Linked DNA regions of Pseudoxanthobacter soli DSM 19599. The protein of the gene in region 1 interacts with the protein of each later gene in a pairwise test. Links are inferred from orthologs where the notes say so. Each region holds a gene or a part of one and is shown on either strand. Other genes may lie near its edges.

Region 1 (3,365 bases):
GTTCTTGTCCATCGGCTCGCCCGGATGGATCTTGTTCTTGATGCCGTCGAGGCCGGCCATCAGCATCGCGGCGAAGCCGAGATACGGGTTCGCCAGCGGATCCGGGAAGCGGATCTCCATGCGCTTCGCCTTCGGCGAGGTCGCATAGGGGATGCGGCAGGAGGCGGAGCGGTTGCGGGCCGAGTAGGCCAGCAGCACCGGAGCCTCGTAGCCCGGGACCAGACGCTTGTAGGAGTTGGTCGTCGGGTTGGTGAAGGCGTTGATGGCCTTCGCGTGCTTCAGGATGCCGCCGATATAGTACAGGCAGGTCTCGGAAAGGTCGGCATAGAGGTTGCCGGCGAACATCGGCTTGCCGTCCTTCCAGATCGACTGGTGGACGTGCATGCCCGAACCGTTATCGCCGAACACCGGCTTCGGCATGAAGGTCGCGGTCTTGCCGTAGGCGTTGGCGACCTGATGCACGACGTACTTGTAGATCTGCACCTTGTCGGCGTTGCGGACGAGCGTGTCGAACTTGATGCCGAGTTCGTGCTGGGCCGCCGCCACCTCGTGGTGGTGCTTCTCGACGGTCACGCCCATCTCGGCCATGACGGAGAGCATCTCGCCGCGCATGTCCTGCAGGGAATCGACCGGGGGAACCGGGAAGTAGCCGCCCTTGATACGCGGACGGTGACCGAGGTTGCCGGTCTCGTACTCGGTCCAGGTGTTGGTCGGGTGGTCGTTGGAATCGACGATGAACGAGGTGTTGAACGGCGTGGCCGAGAAGCGCACGTCGTCGAACACGAAGAACTCCGGCTCAGGACCGACATAGACCGTGTCGCCGACGCCGAGCGTCTTGACGTAGGCCTCGGCCTTCTTGGCCGTGCCGCGCGGGTCGCGGCTGTAGAGCTCGCCCGAGATCGGGTCGATGATGTCGCAGATCACCACGCCGGTCGACTGCGCGAAGAACGGGTCGGTGTGGAAGGTGGCCGGGTCCAGCATGAGGGTCATGTCGGACTCGTTGATGGCCTTCCAGCCCGCGATCGACGAACCGTCGAACGCAACGCCGTCGGCGAACATGTCCTCGTCGACCTGCGTGATGTCCATCGTCAGGTGCTGCAGCTTGCCGCGCGGGTCGGTGAAGCGCAGATCGAGGTACTTGATGTCCTTTTCACGGATCTGCTTCAGGACTTCGTCCGCAGTCGTCATGTTGTGTTCCTCAGATGTACGAACTTGCTGAAGGGTTCTGGTGGCCCGCCGTGAATTCAGCGTCCAGGCGGGCTGTCGAGCGCACCGGTCGGCCGCATGGATCGGGCCGTGTTCCGGAGGCGCCCGAAGGGGCCGGTTGTCCTCAGATGGCGTCGATCCCCGTCTCGCCGGTGCGGATGCGAACCGCCTCCTCAACGTTGGACACGAAGATCTTGCCGTCGCCGATGCGCCCCGTCGCCGCGGCACTGCGGATGGCCTCTATGGCCTTCTCCACCGTGTCGTCAGCGAGCACGACCTCGACTTTCACTTTGGGCAGGAAATCCACGACATATTCCGCGCCGCGATAGAGCTCGGTATGTCCCTTCTGCCGACCGAAGCCTTTGGCTTCCGTGACGGTGATGCCCTGCAGGCCGACTTCCTGCAGCGCCTCCTTCACTTCGTCGAGCTTGAAGGGTTTGATGATCGCTTCGATCTTCTTCATCGCCTCCCTCTTTGCGGCAATCTCAGCGGACCTGCGGAGGCCGCAGACCCTCAACTCCAGGCACCGGACCGGCGGATGCCAATCCTGTCTCAAACGCAATCCGCCAAACGGCGGGGCCGCGCAATGCGTCCCCGTGCCGCCAGGCAGGCCGGAAAGCCTCCGCAAGGACAACCTGGGCGGGTGCGCCCCGTCATGCCGTCCGCACAGGACAACCCCGCCCGATCGATCGAGACGAAGTTCCGTATCGCCGTTCGCGCCGCTTTGATGCATGGTCCGTGCCATGTCGGAACCGCGTCGTCCGGCGGGGCTCCGTTCCCTATGCCGTGCCGCGGTTCGTCGGCGGTCGCGAAGCGCCGCAGAAACGGGCAACGCCGCTCGCAACAGCGTTAACGCGCCGCCACCGCATCGAAGAATGGCTACAAAATGGGCGATCTGCCGCAAAAATAGGCCTGAGGTGAACATGCTGGAATTGCTCACGCCATCCGAGATGGGCGAGGCCGACCGCCTGACGATCGCGGCGGGAACGCCTGGCGCCGTGCTCATGGATCGGGCGGGGCTCGCGGTCGCCGATGCCGTGGCGACGCGCCATCCCCTCGGACACCGCATCGTCGTCGTCTGCGGCCCGGGCAACAATGGCGGCGACGGCTTCGTCGCCGCCCGGGTGCTCGCCGGGCGCGGCTACCCGGTGCGGCTGATGCTGGTGGGCGAGGCCGACCGGCTGAAGGGCGATGCCGCGGACGCCGCCGCCCGATGGCGCCAGCGCCTGCCGATCGAGCCGCTCGACAAGGCGGCGGTCGCCGCGGCCGACGTGGTGGTGGATGCGCTGTTCGGCGCCGGCCTCGCCCGGCCTTTGGACGGAGAAGCGGCCGAGGCGGTGGCGGCGATCAATGCCGGCCGGGGAGAGGTCGTCGCTGTCGACCTGCCGAGCGGCATCAACGGCGAGACCGGCGCCGTGATGGGTGTCGCGGTGAAGGCGGACGTGACGGTGACCTTCTTCCGCCGCAAGCCCGGCCATTTCCTGCTGCCGGGGCGCGAATATGCCGGCCGCGTGCGGGTGGCCGACATCGGCATCCAGCCGGACGTGCTGACGACGATCGGCGCCCGCTGCTTTCTCAACGCCCCGGGGCTGTGGCGCGAGCATTGGCATCCGCCCGCGGTTTCCGGTCACAAATATGTGCGCGGCCATGCTGTCGTCGTTTCCGGCCCGGTGGCGACGACGGGCGCGGCGCGGCTCGCGGCCGGTGCGGCGCTCAGGATCGGCGCGGGTCTCGTCACCGTCGCCTCGCCGCCGGACGCGCTCATCGTCAATGCCAGCCACCTCACCGCCGTGATGGTGCGCAGCGTCGACGGCGCCGAGGGCCTCGCCGGCCTGCTGGCGGACCATCGCCTCAACGCGGTCGTCATCGGCCCGGGGCTGGGAACCGGGCCGGAGACCGTCGCGCGTGTGGCTACCGTGCTCGACGGTCCCCGTGCCGTCGTGCTCGATGCCGATGCCCTGACCAGCCACCGCGACGACCCGGCCGGGCTGTTCGCCCGCATCGCGGGCCGGTCCCATCCGGTGGTCATGACGCCGCACGACGGCGAGTTCGCACGGCTCTTTCCCGACATCGCCGCGGCCGGCCTGCCGAAGACCGACCGTGCGCGGCAGGCGGCCGCGCGCTCCGGCGCCGTGGTGGTGCTGAAGGGCGCCGACACG
Region 2 (8,107 bases), on another replicon or contig:
GACTGGTTGAAGACAATGTGCCTCTTCACATCGATGCCGGCGGCGAGATAGGCCGCCGTGACCTCGCGGATGGCAGCGGTGAGCTCGACCGGGTCCTGCGCGACGGTGATCGCGTGGAGATCGACCACGCAATAGATGCAATTATATTCGCGCTGCAGCGGCACGAAGCGCGACAGCGCACCGAGATAGTTGCCGAGATGCAGGTTGCCCGTCGGCTGGATGCCGGAGAACACGCGGGGCTCGAACGTCGTCATGACCGGGTCGACCTTGTTGCGAGGACCGGCGGGTTATGGCGAAGCCGGCCGCCCGGCGCAAGCCGGGGAGTGAGGAATGGCGCCGTCCGCGCCGCGGTACGACGGTCGATCAGGTCTTTCCCCGGCCCCTGCGGCCCTTGAGGACGCGGGCGATCTCGCTGCGCCGGATCGCGCCGAACGCGATTGCGGCGAGGCAGTAGACCACGCCGCCACCGACCACGAGGCCGGCGAGGGCCTCGATCCGCAGCCAGCCGCCGCGCGCCGTGAGCGGCGCCAGCAGGTAGGCGAGGCCGACCAGCGCCGCCGCCATCAGCACGGTCGCCGCGGCGATGCGCCAGAGCGACGAGATCAGCCGCCGGTCGAAGGAGAACAGCCCGGCCCGGCGCAATCCGGAATAGAGCAGCACGACATTCAGCCAACTCGCCGCAGACGTCGCCATCGCCACGCCGACATGACCGAACACCGGAAACAGGGCGAGGCTCAGCACCACGTTCACGACCATGTTGATGGCCGAATACCACATCGGTGTCCGGGTATCCTGCCGGGCGAAGAACGCCGGCTGGAACACCTTGATCAGCACGAAGGCGGGCAGGCCGGCGCCGAAGGCGGCAAGGGCGGAGGCGGTCGCTACGCTGTCGGCGGCCGAGAAGGCGCCGCGTTCGAACAGGCCTATGGTGAGCGGCAGCGGCACGGTGACGAGCGCGGCGGCGGCCGGCAGCGTCAGCACCATCGCGAACTCGAGCGAGCGGTTCAGGCTGTGGTTGACCGTCTCCAGGTCGCCGGCGCGCACGCGCCGGGCGATATCCGGCAGCAGCACGATGCCGATGGCGATGCCCACGACGCCGAGCGGCAGCTGGTAGACCCGGTCGGCATAATAGAGCCAGGCGACCGCGCCTTCCTGAGTGGAGGCGATCACGGTGCCGACGAACACGTTGATCTGCACCACGCCGCCCGCGATGATGCTCGGGCCGGCCAGCACGCACAGCCGCTTCACCCCCGCCGTCAGCCGCGGCCACATCAGCGACAGGTGCATGTCGGCGCGGGCGGAGGCCACCACCAGCACCACGAGCTGCAGCACGCCGCCGATGATGTTCGCCCACGTCAGCCAGTAGCCGGCGGTAACGGTGCCCTCGGCATGGGTGAAGAACACGAAGATCAGCGCGCCGATCAGCACCGCGTTGAGCAGGCTCGGCGCGAACGCCGCCGCGGCGAAACGGTCGAGGCCGTTCAGCACGCCGGAATAGAGCGTGACGAGGGAAATCAGCGCGAGATAGGGAAAGGCGATGCGGCTGAGCGCGACCGTGAGCGCGAACTTCTCCGGATCGCTCGCGAAGCCGGGCGCCAGCAGGAACGTCACCTGCGGCATGAAGATCTCGACCACGATGGTGACGACGAGAAGCAGCATTCCCATCGCCGCCAGCGTCTCGCGGGCGAAGGCGCGGGCGCTTTCCGCCCCCTCCGCCTCCAGCTTTCCGGCGAACAGCGGCACAAAGGCGGAGGCGAACGCCCCCTCCGCGAACAGCCGGCGGAACATGTTGGCGAGGCGCAGCGCGACCGTATAGGCCTCCGCCACCGGACCGGCGCCGACGGCTGCGGCGATGAAGGAATCGCGGATGAAGCCGAGCACGCGGCTCGACAGGGTCGCGCCGCCGACGGTCGCGAAATTGCGCAGCAGGCTCATCGGGAAACGGTATCCGGCCGGGGCTTTATAAGCGTCACGTCGCAGAATTCTCCGGTCCGAAGCCCGCATGGCGGGCGCGCCGTCTGGGGGGCCGGGCAACGGCGGGCCCGGCGCCCGTGAGGCTTACTCCCGCCGCACGACGTTCCACAAGGGGCGTCGCGCACGTCCTCGATGCCGCCGCCTTCGTGCGATGGTCTTCATGCGATCGTCTTCACGCGACCAGGCTCATTCGGCCGCGGCGCGCTGGTCCTTGGATTTCGCTGCCGGTTCCTTGCCCGTCGCCTCGCGGGCAGCGGCGTCCTTCGGCGCCGTCTCCTTGGGCGGGCCATCGAACGCCTGATGGACGCGGCGGCGGATCGCGGCCTGGGTGGAAGGCGCGGTCACCTTCTGGTTCGACAGGCTCGTCAGGTAGAACACGTCCACCACCCGCTCGCCGAAGGTGGCGATATGGGCGGAGGCGATGTTGAGGCTGAGGTCCGACAACGCCCGGGTCAGGTCGTAGAGCAGGCCCGGCCGGTCGAGGCCGGCGACCTCCAGCACGGTGAACCGCTCGGAACTCGCATTGTCGATGTGCACTTCGGTCGGAACGTTGAACGGCTTGGCGTTGGGCTTGCCGTTGGCGAGCTTGCGCACGCCGCGCTCGGGAATGGTCTCCAGGCCGGTCAACACCCGCTCGATCATGTCGGTGATGCGCCGGGCGCGTCGCAACTCGTCGTCGTCGCCCTGGAACTCCCGCGAGATCGCGATGGTGTCGAGGGCGAGGCCGTCGGTGGTGGTGAACACCTGCGCGTCGACGATGTTGGCGCCGGCGACCGTGCAGGCGCCGGCGATGACCGACAGCACGCGCGGATGATCGGGCGCGAGCACGGTCAGCACCGTCACGTCGAAGCGGGCGTGCACCTCGACTGCGGTGGCGAAGCGCCGCTTCTCGCGGTCGGCGGCGCGCACGAGTTCGGCATGGGCGACCTTGGCCGGCAGATCGACGCGCAGCCAGTACGGCGCGTAATGCCGTTCCATGTAGCGCGCGCGTTCCGCCTCGGGCCAGTTGACGAGCGCGTCGGCAAGCTCGGCCTTGGCGGCCATGAGGCGGTCGCCGTGGGAGAGGCGGCTGTGGCCGCCGGCAAGCATCGGCTCCGTCTCGTAGAACAGCGTGCGTAGCAATTGCGCCTTCCAGCCGTTCCAGACCCCCGGGCCGACCGCCTTGATGTCGCAGACCGTCAGCACCAGCAGCATCTTCAGGCGCTCTGGGCTCTGCACGAGCGCGGCGAAGTCGGCGATGGTCTTGGGGTCGGACAGGTCGCGCGACTGCGCGACCATGCTCATCACGAGATGGTTCTCGACCAGCCAGGCGAGGGTCTCGGTCTCGGCGGCGGTGAAGCCGAAGCGGGGGCCGAGGCGGCGGGCGATGCGGGCGCCGGCGATGGAGTGGTCCTCGGGGCGGCCCTTGGCGATGTCGTGCAGGAACAGCGCGAGATAGATCAGCTTGCGGTTCTGCAATTCCGCCATCAGGCGGGTCGCGATCGGCAGGTTCTCGATGTGGATGCCGTCCTCGATCTCCGACAGCGCGCCGATGCAGCGCAGCAGGTGCTCGTCCACCGTATAGTGGTGGTACATGTTGAACTGCATCATCGCCACGACCTTGCCGAAGTCGGGAATGAAGCGGCCGAGCACCCCGGCCTCGTTCATGTGGCGCAGCACCGCCTCGGGCGCGCGGCGCGAGGTCAGGATCTCGATGAAGAGCCGGTTCGCCTCCGGGTTCTCCCGCAGCTTGGCGTCGACGAGCTTCAGCGAGCGCCTTGCGAGGCGCATCGCGTCCGGATGGAATTCGAGGCCGTTGCGGTCCGCGAGGTGGAACAGGCGGATGAGGTTCACCGGGTCGCGGGCGAACACGTCCTTGTCGGCGATATTCAGCCGCTCGTGCTCGATGACGAAATCGCCCGATTCCGGCAGCTTGCGCCGTTTGCGGCGGCCGATCGAGTTGAGGAAGCGGTTGAGCACCGGGGCCTGCTTGACCTGCTCCTCCTCCAGCGCGTTGCAGAAGATCAACGTCAGGTCGCCGACGTCCTTGGCGACGAGGAAGTAGTGCTTCATGAAGCGCTCGACGTCGCGAAGGCCCGGATGGCTGGTGTAGCCGAGCCGTATGGCGATCTCGCGCTGGAAATCGAACGACAGCCGTTCCTCCGCGCGCCCCGTCGCGAAATGAAGGTGGCAGCGAACGGCCCAGAGGAAGTCCTCCGCCTTGCGGAACAGATTGAGTTCGGCGCGAGAGAACACGCCGAGTTCAGCCAGATCCTCGCGGGAGCGCACGCGGTAGACATATTGGGCGATCCAGAACAGGGTGTTCAGGTCGCGCAGGCCGCCCTTGCCCTCCTTGACGTTGGGCTCCACCAGATAGCGTGAGCGGCCCTGGCGCTTGTGGCGCTCGTCGCGCTCGGCGAGCTTGGCGGCGACGAACTCCGACGCCGTTCCCTGCACCACCTCGCGGTCGAACCGGCTGGTCAGGCTCTGAAACAGTTCGCTGTCGCCCCACACGAACCGCGCTTCCAGGATGGCGGTGCGGATCGTCATGTCGGATTGCGACAGGCGGATGCACTCGTCGACCGTACGGGTGGCGTGGCCGACCTTCAGGCCCAGATCCCAAAGCCCGTAGAGCACGAACTCGACCACGGTCTCGGTCCAGGGCGTGCGCTTGTAGGGCAGCACGAACAGGAGATCGACGTCGGAGCCCGGCGCCATCGTGCCTCGGCCATAGCCGCCGACCGCCACCACCGCGACGCGCTCGGCCTTGGAGGGATTGTCGACGCGGAAGACACGGCCGATCGCCACTTCGGCGAGCTGCCTGACCAGCACATCCTGCAGGTAGGCGAGCCGCTGGGCACAGGAGAGCCCGCTGCCGTCGGCGTTCAGCAATTCTCCGGCCCGGGCAACGGCGGCGGTGCGTACCTGGCGCAGCCGCGCGATCAGGGCCGGGCGGAACTCCGCCGGTCCTTTGCCGGCGGTTATCCCGTCGATATCGGCCGACAGCGCGGCAACATCGATCAGGTCCGCCAGTCGCGGCTCGATCTTGTGCATCCCGATCCCGTCCTGTCCCTGCCGCATGGTCCTCAGATCGAACCGATCGGGCGCACCATGCTCAAGCTCTTTTTTCCGGAGCGATTATGTCCGATCGCATCGATCGGAAAGCGCTCTCGTGTTTCGAAATCCCGTGCCGCTTCGTCCCGGACGTGACTTCCTTTTCCTGAGGCCGCCTCATCTCGCCGGCCGCCTTGGCGACGCCCGCGGGTTGCGCATGGTGCGTCAGCAAGAATCTATCGCGGCCTTGGGTCCAGCGCCATCCGATCCCACGTTCCAGCGGCCCCCGGCAACGGATTTTGCGGCGTGCAGCGCCTATCCCGGTGCCTTTTTCACCCTTCTGGGGGTTGGCAAGCCCGCATCCGGCCTGCCGCTCGGCGGAAACACCAGCTTGGCACTGGTATTTAGGTTGCCGAACGCGCCGATTCCACCGCGGCGCCGCCCGTTTGCCGTCGGGAACTGCCCGGGCTCAGGCGGCCAGCGCCGCGACGAGGGCGTTCAGCACGAGCCTGCCGCGCGGGGTGGCGGCGATCCGTCCGTTCGCCCGGCGGAGGATAAGCCCTTCCTCGGTGAAATCGGCGAGCCGTGCGGCGGGAACCGGCCGTCCGCCGAGGGCGGCGTAGCGGTCGAGGTCGATGCCTTCGGCGAGCCGCAGCCCCATCAGCAGGAACTCGTCCGCGGTTTCCTCCGCCGTCAGGACCGTCTCGTCGATGATGCCGCTGCCGGTGCGTTCGACCCGTTCGAGCCAGCTTTCCGGGTGCCGTTCGCATGCCGTGGCCCAGCGGCCGTTGCCCTGGCTCAGCCGGCCGTGGGCACCGGGGCCGACGCCGACATAGTCGTTCGTCCGCCAGTAGACCAGATTGTGCCGGCTTTCCGCGCCGGGCCGGGCGTGGTTCGAGATCTCGTAGGCCGGCAGCCCGTGGGCGGCACAGATGTCCTGGGTGAGTTCGTACAGAGCGGCGGCCTCGTCGTCGGGCGGTGTCACGAGGCGGCCCTTCTCGTGCAGGGCGGCGAACGGCGTGCCGGGCTCGATGGTGAGCTGGTAGAGCGAGAGGTGCTCGCCGGCCATCGCCAGCGCACGGCCGAGTTCCTCTTCCCAGGCGGCGGCCGTCTGGCCGGGCCGGGCGTAGATCAGGTCGAACGAGGAGCGCGGAAACACCCGCTGGGCGATGGCGATGGCGTCCCGCGCCTGTGCGGCGTCGTGGATGCGGCCGAGCGCCCTCAGCGGCGCATCGTCGAGCGCCTGGACCCCGAGCGAGACGCGATTGACACCGGCGGCGCGGTAGCCGGCGAACCTGCCTGCCTCGACGCTCGACGGATTGGCCTCAAGCGTGATTTCCACGTCCGCGTCGACCGCCCATGTGGCGGCAATGGCGTCGAGCACGGTGCCGACCGTCGAAGGCTCCATCAGCGAGGGCGTGCCGCCGCCGAAGAACACCGAGGTCACGCGCCGGCCCGGCACCCGTGCGCCGGCGGTCGCGATCTCCGCCTCGAAGGCGCGGGCGAACCGCGTCTGGTCGACGGGCTTGTGGCGGACATGGCTGTTGAAGTCGCAATAGGGGCACTTGGCCGCGCAGAAAGGCCAGTGCACGTAGATGCCGAACCCCTCGCCGGAGCCGCCTGCGGCGCGATCGGTCTGGTCGATGACCTGTGTGCCTGTGACCTGTGTGCCTATGACCTGGGCGGCGTCCATCGCTTCGTGCGGTGCCTCCCGGGTCACGCCTTCAGGCAGGCGTCGGCGAACAGGCGGAAGGCGCGGGCGCGGTGGGACAGTCCGCCGCCGTCCGCGTCCAGTCCATGCTTTTCCTCGCTCGACATCTCGCCGAAGGTGCGGTCGTGGCCGTCGGGCAGGAACATCGGGTCATAGCCGAAACCGCGCTCGCCGCGCGGCGGCCACACCAGCGTGCCGTGCACCTCGCCGACGAAGGTCTCGATGTGCCCGTCCGGCCAGGCAAGGCAGAGCGCCGCGACGAACTTCGCCCGCCGCGCCTCCGGCGTCACCGCGCCGGCGGCCTGGAGCTTTTCCTCCACGTTCCGCATGGCGCGCGCGAAATCCTTGTCCGGCCCGGCCCAACGCGCCGAATAGATGCCCGGCGCGCCGTCGAGGGCATCGACCGCAAGACCGGAATCGTCGGCGAGCGCCGGAAGACCGGACGCGGTCGCGGCGGCGACAGCCTTAAGCCGGGCGTTGCCCTCGAAGGTGGTCTCGGTCTCATCCGGCTCCGGCAGCCCCAGCGCGCCCGCCGACACCGTCTCGATGCCGAAAGGCGCCACGAGGAAGCCGATCTCGGCGAGCTTGCCCTTGTTGTGGGTGGCAACGACGAGGCGCGGTTCGGAAAGGCGGCGGGCGGGTTGGGTCACGATGGGCCTCAGAGGATCGCGAGCTTCTGGAGCTCGACGAGGCGGCGGGTGCCGGCCTCGGCGAGGTCGAGCATCGCCAGGAATTCGTCGCGGCTGAACGGCTTGCCTTCCGCGGTGCCCTGGATCTCGACGAGGCCGCCGGAACCGGTCATCACGAAGTTCGCATCGGTCTCGGCGGCGGAATCCTCGACATAATCGAGATCGAGCACCGGCCGGCCGCCATGGATGCCGACGGAGATGGCGGCAATGTGGTCGGTCAGCACCGGCCGGCTCACCATGCCGCGCGCCTTCATCCAGGCGATGCAGTCGTGAAGCGCGACCCATGCGCCGGTGATCGAGGCGGTGCGGGTGCCGCCGTCCGCCTGGATCACGTCGCAATCGACGGTGATCTGGCGTTCGCCGAGCGCCTCGAGATCGACGATGGCACGCAGCGAGCGGCCGATCAGGCGCTGGATTTCCTGGGTGCGGCCGGACTGTTTGCCGGCGGCGGCCTCACGGCGGGTGCGCTCGTGGGTGGCGCGCGGCAGCATGCCGTATTCGGCCGTCACCCAGCCCCGGCCACCCCCGCGCAGCCACGGCGGCACCTTTTCCTCAAGGCTCGCGGTGCACAGCACATGGGTGTCGCCGAACTTCACGAGGCAGGAACCTTCCGCATGGCGCGTGACGCCCCGCTCGAGGGTCACGGACCGCAGTTCGTCTGCGGCGCGCTTGGAAGGGCGGGACGTCGTCATCGAGGCAG
Region 3 (7,709 bases), on another replicon or contig:
AACATATTCCATTCAGGTCGAATTGATCTGTATGGCTTAGAATATGCTCAAGAGTTCGAAATCGAAAAAATCAAAGTACCGATGGCGTTTCCGCCGGTGACGTGATTCGCGCCGACCGACGGAGCCTTCAGTCAAGCGCCTGCGAGCTTGTCGAGCAAGCGCAGCGCATCGCGCACGGTGGCGAGCCGCACCTCCGCGCGTCCCCGTTCGCCGTAGCGGGCTTCCTCGTGAAGACCGGCTCCGTCGCGCCGCGCAGCCGCGAGATGCACGAGGCCGACCGGCTTGGCGGGCGTGCCGCCGCCCGGCCCGGCGATGCCGGTGACCGCCACGGCGAGGTCCGCGCGGGAATGGGCGAGCGCCCCGGCGGCCATCGCCACCGCGACCTCGCGACTCACCGCGCCGTGGTCCTCGATCAGCTCGGCGGGCACGCCGATCAACTCCGTCTTGGCGGCGTTCGAATAGGTGACGAAGCCGCGCTCCACCACATCCGACGATCCCGCGATCTCGGTCAGTACGGCCGCGATCAGGCCGCCGGTGCACGATTCGGCCGTGGCGATCATCAGGCCTTGCGCGCGGCAGCGGTCGAGCAACGCGCGGGCGGGTGCGGCGAGGGGGGAAAGATCGGTCATCGCGGGCGGCCTCTCCGTTGCGGGAGGTCGGCGGCGCTGTGCACCCCGCCACGCCCCGCGTGTGAGGCGATAATCGGCACGATATGTCCGCAGATCAAGGACTTCAGTGCGAACGTTAAAGATCTGCGGAATCGGGAAGGCGTCAGCGCCCGAGCGGCAGCCGCACGGTCGCCGTCGCCATGGCGACGATGCCCTCGCGCCTCCCGGTGAAGCCGAGGCCCTCGCTGGTCGTCGCCTTGATGCCCACGCGATCGAGGGCGATGCCGGCGACCTCGGCGATGCGGGCGCGCATGGCGTCGCGATGCGGGCCGATACGCGGCACCTCGCAGACCACGGTCGCATCGAGCTGGGCGATCTCGCCGCCGCGCTCGCGGATGCGCCTCACAGCGTCCTCCAGGAACAGGCTGGACGCCGCCCCGCGCCATTTCGGGTCGGAGGGCGGGAAGTGCTGGCCGATGTCGCCGTCGCCGATGGTGCCGAGCAGCGCGTCGGTGAGCGCGTGGAGCACCACGTCGGCGTCGGAATGGCCCACCAGTCCGTGGGTGTGGGGAATCTCGATACCGCCCAGGGTAACGAAGCTGCCCGGCCCGAACACATGCACGTCGAAGCCGGTGCCGACGCGCACATCGGCGAGCGCAAGCCATCGCTCCAGAGTCAGCTTGGCATCCGCCTTGGAAAGATCGTCGGCGGTGGTGATCTTCACGTTCGCGGAATCGCCGTTGACCACCACGACCTCCAGCCCTGCCCATTCCGCCACGGCGGCGTCGTCCGTCAGTTCGGTCTTCCCGGCCGCCGCAGCGCGCCGGTGGGCCTCCAGGATTGCCGGAAACCGGAACCCCTGGGGGGTCTGCGCGGCCCACAGCGCCGTTCGCGGCACGGTGTCGACGATGCGGCCGCGATCGTCCACCCGCTTCATGGTATCGGCAACCGGCAGCGCGGCAAGGGCGCCGTCGGCGGAGCCGAGCGCGTCGATCACGCGGTCGACGACCGCGGCGCTGCAGAACGGCCGCACGCCGTCGTGAATGAGCACGAGGTCGGGCGGGTTGTCGCGTGCCAGCCGCTCAAGACCCGCCAGCACGGAGATCTGCCGGGTGGCGCCCCCGGGCTCCGGCGTGTCGAGCCCCTCGATGCCGGCGACGGCATCCGCGAACACGCCGCCGTCGTCGCGGTGGATGACGGCGAGGGTGCGGGCCACGCGCGGATGGGCGCTGAAGCCGGCCAGCGTCTTGGCGATGACGGCGCGGCCGGCGATCGGCACGAACTGCTTCGGCGTGTTGTCGTCCGGGCGCATGGCGCGCGTGCCGCGTCCGGCGGCCACCACCACGACGGCGACCGTGGGCACGCCCGGTTTGCCGGGAGCGGCCCCCGCGGATCGGTCGTCCCGACCGCTCATGCCGTTCCGTTCGTTCAGCGCCATTGCATCTTCGTCCGTGCTTCGTCCGCGGCCGGTTTACGATTGCAACTCTCCGGTCACAAGGGGGGATCGCAGCGCGCAGGCCCGCGCGCGGCGCGGATCGGCAGGGCAAGCTGCCTGTCTTGCCGCAACTCATGCCGCGCTGCGGAGGCGCGGCGGGGCCCTGCCGTCATCCCGCTGTGCGGCACCTCGTGTTCAAAGTTGCGCGGGAGAACGGCACATTCCGCGAACGTGTCGCCAAATGTCTTACCAAATGTCTTGCAAAGACTCTTGCCGGGGCCTACGGAGTGTCTAGAATATGGGCAACGAGCCGCAATGCTTAGCACTTAGGCATCGGCTTGCCGCCCCCGCGGGACGCTGCACTGCAAGAACGCCGTCCGATTTTCTCGGCTCCGGAGGGCGTCGCCGTGTATATCCCGGGCGGCGGACGAAATGGACATTCGGGCGGCATATGGTCCGGCCCGGCGTCCTTGTCGAGATGCAGGCCCGGGTGATGCCGGGCGGGGGTGTGACGGGGTTCAAGGCGGGTGGCCGAGGCGGGTTTTCGGGCCTGTCCTGCGGGCACCTGTCGGCGGCGGACAAGGCAACGATGGAGATCGGTTTGCGGCACGGGAGCGACGGCGCTCTTAAGATCGGTTCGGTGGACGTGCGCGCACGCGCCTTCCTCGCGCCGATGGCCGGCATCACCGATCTGCCGATGCGGCGGATCGCGGCGCGGTATGGCGCCGGCCTCGTCGTGTCGGAGATGGTGGCCGGCGAATCTCTCGCCACCGGCAACCGCGAGATGCTGATCCGCGCCATGGCGGGCGATGTCGAGCCGCATGTGGTGCAGCTTGCCGGCTGCGAGGCCGGCGTGATGGCCGAAGGTGCGCGCATAGCGGAGGCGGGCGGCGCGAAGATCATCGACATCAACATGGGGTGCCCGGCGAAGCGCGTCGTCAACGGCTGGTCCGGTTCGGCGCTGATGCGCGAGCCGGACCATGCCCTTTCCCTCATCGAGGCGGTGGTGGGCGCCGTCTCCGTGCCCGTCACGGTCAAGATGCGCCTCGGCTGGGATTTCGACAGCCTGAACGCACCGGCGATCGCCCGCCGCGCCGAGAGCGCCGGCGTCGCCATGGTCACGGTGCACGGCCGCACCCGCAGCCAGTTCTACAAGGGCACCGCCGACTGGGCCGCGATCCGGGCGGTGAAGGAAGCCGTGTCCATCCCCGTCGTTGCCAATGGCGATCTCGTCCGCGTCGAGGACGTCGACGCCATGCTGGAAGCCTCGGGCGCCGATGCGGTGATGATCGGCCGCGGCGCCTGCGGGCGGCCGTGGTTTCCGGGCGCCGTCGCCCGTTATCTCGCGACCGGCGAAGTCTGGAGCGGGCCGGACGGTGCCGAGAAGCGCGACCTGCTGGCGGAGCAGTACGATGCGATGCTGGCTCATCACGGCCAGGACATCGGCCTCAGGATGGCGCGCAAGCACGTCGCGTGGACGCTGGACCATGTTCCTTCCGAAGCGCCGGACGCGGCCTCTCTGCGCCGGCGCATCATGACGAGCGAAACCCCGAGAGAGGTGATGGCCCTGGTCACCGAGTGGTTCGAGGCCGTGCCGCAGACGAGGATGGCGGCATGATGAAGTCGAAGCCGGCGGGCGGCCAGAAGGCGGGCGGCATCCAGAAGGTCGGCGGCAAGTCGCTCGCCGACGATCTCGGCAGTGCGCTGCTCGACGCGCTTCCCCATCCGATGGTGCTGGTCGACCACGACGGCATCATCCGCGTCGCCAACGATGCCGCGGAGGAATTCTTCCAGGCGAGCGAGCTCGTGCTGTCGCGACACACCATCGCCGATGTCATTCCGTTCGGCAGCCCGCTGGTCGCCCTCATCGAGCAGGTTCGGGATCGCGGTGCGCCCGTCACCGAATACAAGGTCGATATCGGCACACCGCGGATCGGTATCGACCGCGTCGTGGACATCTACGCCTCGCCGCTGCCGGAACGGCCGGGTGCGGTGGTGGTGATGCTCCAGGAACGCTCCATGGCCGACAAGATCGACCGTCAGCTCACCTCGCGCGGCGCGGCGCGGACGGTAACGGGGCTGGCGGCGATGCTCGCCCACGAGATCCGCAATCCGCTGTCCGGCATCCGTGGCGCGGCGCAGCTTCTGGAGCCGACGGTCAGCGAGGAAGACCGCGCGCTGACCCAGCTCATCACCGACGAGGCCGACCGCATCAAGAAGCTGGTCGACCGCATGGAGGTCTTCTCCGACGAGCGGCCGATCGAGCGCGAGCCGGTCAACATCCACGTCGTGCTGGACCACGTGAAGCGCATTGCGCTGTCCGGCTTCGCCCGCAACATCCGCATCGTGGCGGAGTTCGATCCCTCGCTGCCGCCGGTCCATGCCAACCGCGACCAGCTCATCCAGGTGTTCCTCAATCTCCTGAAGAATGCCGCGGAAGCGATCGGGCCGGACCCGGACGGCGAGATCGTGCTGTCGACGGCTTTCCGCCCCGGCGTGCGGCTTTCGGTGCCCGGCAGCCGCCAGAAGGTCAGCCTGCCGCTTGAATTCTGCGTGCGCGACAACGGCCCCGGCGTGCCGCCGGATCTGCTGCCGCACCTGTTCGATCCGTTCGTGACGACGAAGCCCAACGGTACCGGCCTCGGCCTCGCTCTCGTGGCCAAGATCGTCGGCGACCACGGCGGCGTCATCGAATGCGAATCCCAGCCTCGGCGCACTGTGTTCCGGGTGCTGATGCCTGCTTTCACCGCCACGGGCGGCAAGCCGGTCGCCGTGAACCACGGCGATACCGGCGGCTGAAGCCGTAGAATGACCTGGCCGGCCGCGCCGCGGATGCGGACGGCCGGTGCTCCAGCGAGGAGGCCCGCGCGGGCGCTCAAGTATGTCGAACGGCAAGATCCTCGTCGCGGACGACGACTCCGCCATCAGGACCGTGCTCAACCAGGCGCTTTCCCGCGCCGGCTATGAAGTGCGGCTCACCTCCAACGCGGCCACGCTCTGGCGCTGGGTGGCACAGGGCGAGGGCGATCTCGTCATCACCGACGTGGTGATGCCGGACGAGAGCGCGTTCGACCTGCTGCCGCGCATCAAGAAGATCCGCCCGGAGCTTCCGGTCGTGGTCATGAGCGCGCAGAATACCTTCATGACCGCGATCCGTGCCTCGGAGCGCGGCGCCTATGAATATCTGCCCAAACCCTTCGATCTGAAGGAGTTGATCTCCATCGTCGGCCGTGCGCTCGCCGAGCCCAAGGCGCGCCGCAACCTGATGTCCGCGGAGGACGTGGGCGAGAACATGCCGCTCGTCGGCCGCTCGCCGGCGATGCAGGATATCTACCGCATCCTCGCCCGTCTGATGCAGACCGATCTCACGGTCATGATCATGGGCGAGAGCGGCACCGGCAAGGAACTGGTGGCCCGCGCGCTGCACGATTACGGCAAGCGCCGCAACGGCCCGTTCGTCGCCATCAACATGGCGGCGATCCCGCGCGACCTGATCGAGTCGGAGCTGTTCGGCCACGAGAAGGGCGCGTTTACCGGTGCCTCCAGCCGCAATGTCGGCCGGTTCGAACAGGCCGAGGGCGGCACGCTGTTCCTGGACGAGATCGGTGACATGCCGATGGAAGCCCAGACGCGGCTGCTGCGCGTGCTCCAGCAGGGCGAGTACACCACGGTCGGCGGCCGCACCCCAATCCGCACCAACGTCCGCATCGTCGCCGCCACCAACAAGGACCTGCGCACCCTGATCAACCAGGGTCTGTTCCGCGAGGATCTGTTCTTCCGCCTCAACGTGGTGCCGATCCGGCTGCCGCCGCTGCGCGAACGGTCGGAGGACATCCCCGATCTCGTCCGCCACTTCTTCACCCAGAGCGAGAAGGAGGGGCTTCCCTCCAAGCAGATCGAGACCGATGCCCTGGAGCGGCTGAAGCATTACCGCTGGCCCGGCAATGTGCGAGAGCTCGAAAATCTCGTCCGCCGCCTGACGGCGCTCTATCCGCAGGACGTGATCACCGCGAACCTGATCGATTCCGAGCTGGAGCCGCCGCAGCCGAACCAGACCAGCGATGTGCCCTCGAACGATGAGACCCTTTCGGCCGCGGTCGAGCGCCACCTCACGGACTATTTCTCCGAGTTCGGCGACGACCTGCCGCCGCCCGGCCTCTATCACCGCATCCTGAAGGACGTCGAATATCCGCTGATCGGCGCGGCGCTGGCCGCGACGCGGGGCAACCAGATCAAGGCGGCTGAACTCCTCGGGGTCAACCGCAACACACTGCGCAAGAAGATCCGCGATCTCGACATCCAGGTCATCCGCGCCTCGCGGTAGATGGGCTCGGGACAGCGCCGCCGGAACCGATTGTTAGGAAGGCCGGCGCAGACTTGTCGCGCGATGCCGGCCGGGGAGCGCCCCGGCGGCGCGTCGCGATGCGGCGGCAGAGCGGCCGGACTTGACCTCTGGCACCCGCTGCGGCCAATGAGAGCCGCTGCCGGATCGCGATCCGTCTCCGGCAGGGTCATGTCCGCTCAGAATGCGGCTTCGAAATCGGAGGAACGCTTGCGCGGGGTTTTCATCGCCGCATCGAGGCTTCTGGCCGTCGTCGCGCTCGCGGCGTCGCTCGCACCCGCCGCCTGCATGATCGCGGCCGAGGCGGCGTCGGCGCAGGATACGGCACAGGCGCCGGATGCCCTGCAGGCTCAGGATGCCGCGCAGGCACAAAGCACATCGGGCGGGGGCGAGGTTCATGCCGTCGGTGCGCGCATCGCCGGTGATGGCGAGCGCACCCGCCTCGTGCTCGATCTCTCCGCGCCCGTGCGCCTCGGCGCCTTTCCCCTCGCCGATCCGGCTCGCGTGGTGGTCGACCTGCCGGAGATGCGGTTCGACCTGCCGGCGGGAACCGGCGAGGAGGGTCGCGGCCTGATCGCGCGCTGGCGCTACGGATTGATCGCGCCGGGCAAGTCGCGCATCGTGATCGACACCACGGGCCCCGTCGCGATCGACAAGTCCTTCGTGCTCGCACCAGAGGACGGGCAGCCGGCCCGCCTCGTGGTCGACCTCGTGAAGACCAGCGAGAAGGCCTTCGCCGCGGCGGTCGCCAGGGCACGGGCCGAGCGCCCCTCCAGCCACGCCGAAGGCGGCGGCGCGCCCGTCGTCGCTTCCGCTGCGCTGCCCGTCATCGTGCTCGATCCCGGCCATGGCGGCATCGATACCGGCGCGATCTCTCCCAGCGGCGTGAAGGAGAAGGACATCACGCTGCCCTTCGCCCGCCGCCTCAAGGAGAAGCTCGATGCTTCCGGGCGTTTCCTCGTGATGCTGACCCGGGACGACGACACGTTCCTGTCGCTCGGCAGGCGCGTGGAGATCGCCCGTGGACACGCGGCGGCGCTCTTCATCTCGATCCACGCCGATTCCGCCCCGCAGGATTATGTGCGCGGCGCGACCGTCTACACGGTGTCCGACCGCGCCTCGGATGCCGAGGCGGCGGCCGTCGCGGCGCTCGAGAACAAGTCGGACATCATCGCCGGCGTCGACCTGCCGGAGACGTCGGATATCGTCACCGACATCCTGGTCGATCTCGCCCGCCGCGAAACCCGCAACTTCTCCCACCGCTTTTCGGGCGAACTCGTCGCCGACCTCGGCAAGGCGACGCATCTCACGGTCAACCCCCAGC

The links. The genes of interacting proteins can lie anywhere in the genome.
Region 2: the proteins of BUF17_RS18740 (region 1) and BUF17_RS09765 interact in binary tests that used the Escherichia coli proteins (3 or more experiments, as listed by UniProt). The link is inferred for Pseudoxanthobacter soli DSM 19599 from one-to-one orthologs.
Region 3: the proteins of BUF17_RS18740 (region 1) and BUF17_RS11625 interact in binary tests that used the Escherichia coli proteins (3 or more experiments, as listed by UniProt). The link is inferred for Pseudoxanthobacter soli DSM 19599 from one-to-one orthologs.

The regions. Positions count from the first base shown.
Region 1 is NZ_FRXO01000010.1:80,705-84,069, forward strand. What follows is about bases 1-2,966. They hold BUF17_RS18740 (P-II family nitrogen regulator), read right to left. Parts: upstream 1,670-2,966; coding sequence 1,331-1,669; downstream 1-1,330. Other genes in these bases: glnA (type I glutamate--ammonia ligase), read right to left, coding at 1-1,188; BUF17_RS18745 (NAD(P)H-hydrate dehydratase), read left to right, coding at 2,130-2,966. Also shown: more of BUF17_RS18745, read left to right, coding at 2,967-3,365. UniProt on the Escherichia coli protein: P-II indirectly controls the transcription of the glutamine synthetase gene (glnA). P-II prevents NR-II-catalyzed conversion of NR-I to NR-I-phosphate, the transcriptional activator of GlnA. When P-II is uridylylated to P-II-UMP, these events are reversed.
Region 2 is NZ_FRXO01000003.1:492,830-500,936, forward strand. The notes cover bases 1,961-5,357. They hold BUF17_RS09765 ([protein-PII] uridylyltransferase), read right to left. Parts: upstream 5,008-5,357; coding sequence 2,161-5,007; downstream 1,961-2,160. Also shown: trpS (tryptophan--tRNA ligase), read right to left, coding at 1-254; murein biosynthesis integral membrane protein MurJ, read right to left, coding at 364-1,935; radical SAM family heme chaperone HemW, read right to left, coding at 5,477-6,700; rdgB (RdgB/HAM1 family non-canonical purine NTP pyrophosphatase), read right to left, coding at 6,724-7,368; rph (ribonuclease PH), read right to left, coding at 7,377-8,099.
Region 3 is NZ_FRXO01000004.1:309,951-317,659, reverse strand. What follows is about bases 2,751-5,749. They hold BUF17_RS11625 (two-component system sensor histidine kinase NtrB), read left to right. Parts: upstream 2,751-3,657; coding sequence 3,658-4,842; downstream 4,843-5,749. Other genes in these bases: ntrC (nitrogen regulation protein NR(I)), read left to right, coding at 4,925-5,749; dusB (tRNA dihydrouridine synthase DusB), read left to right, coding at 2,751-3,661. Outside these bases: BUF17_RS11640 (CinA family protein), read right to left, coding at 132-629; BUF17_RS11635 (bifunctional 2-C-methyl-D-erythritol 4-phosphate cytidylyltransferase/2-C-methyl-D-erythritol 2,4-cyclodiphosphate synthase), read right to left, coding at 772-2,022; more of dusB, read left to right, coding at 2,633-2,750; more of ntrC, read left to right, coding at 5,750-6,367; BUF17_RS11615 (N-acetylmuramoyl-L-alanine amidase), read left to right, coding at 6,596-7,709.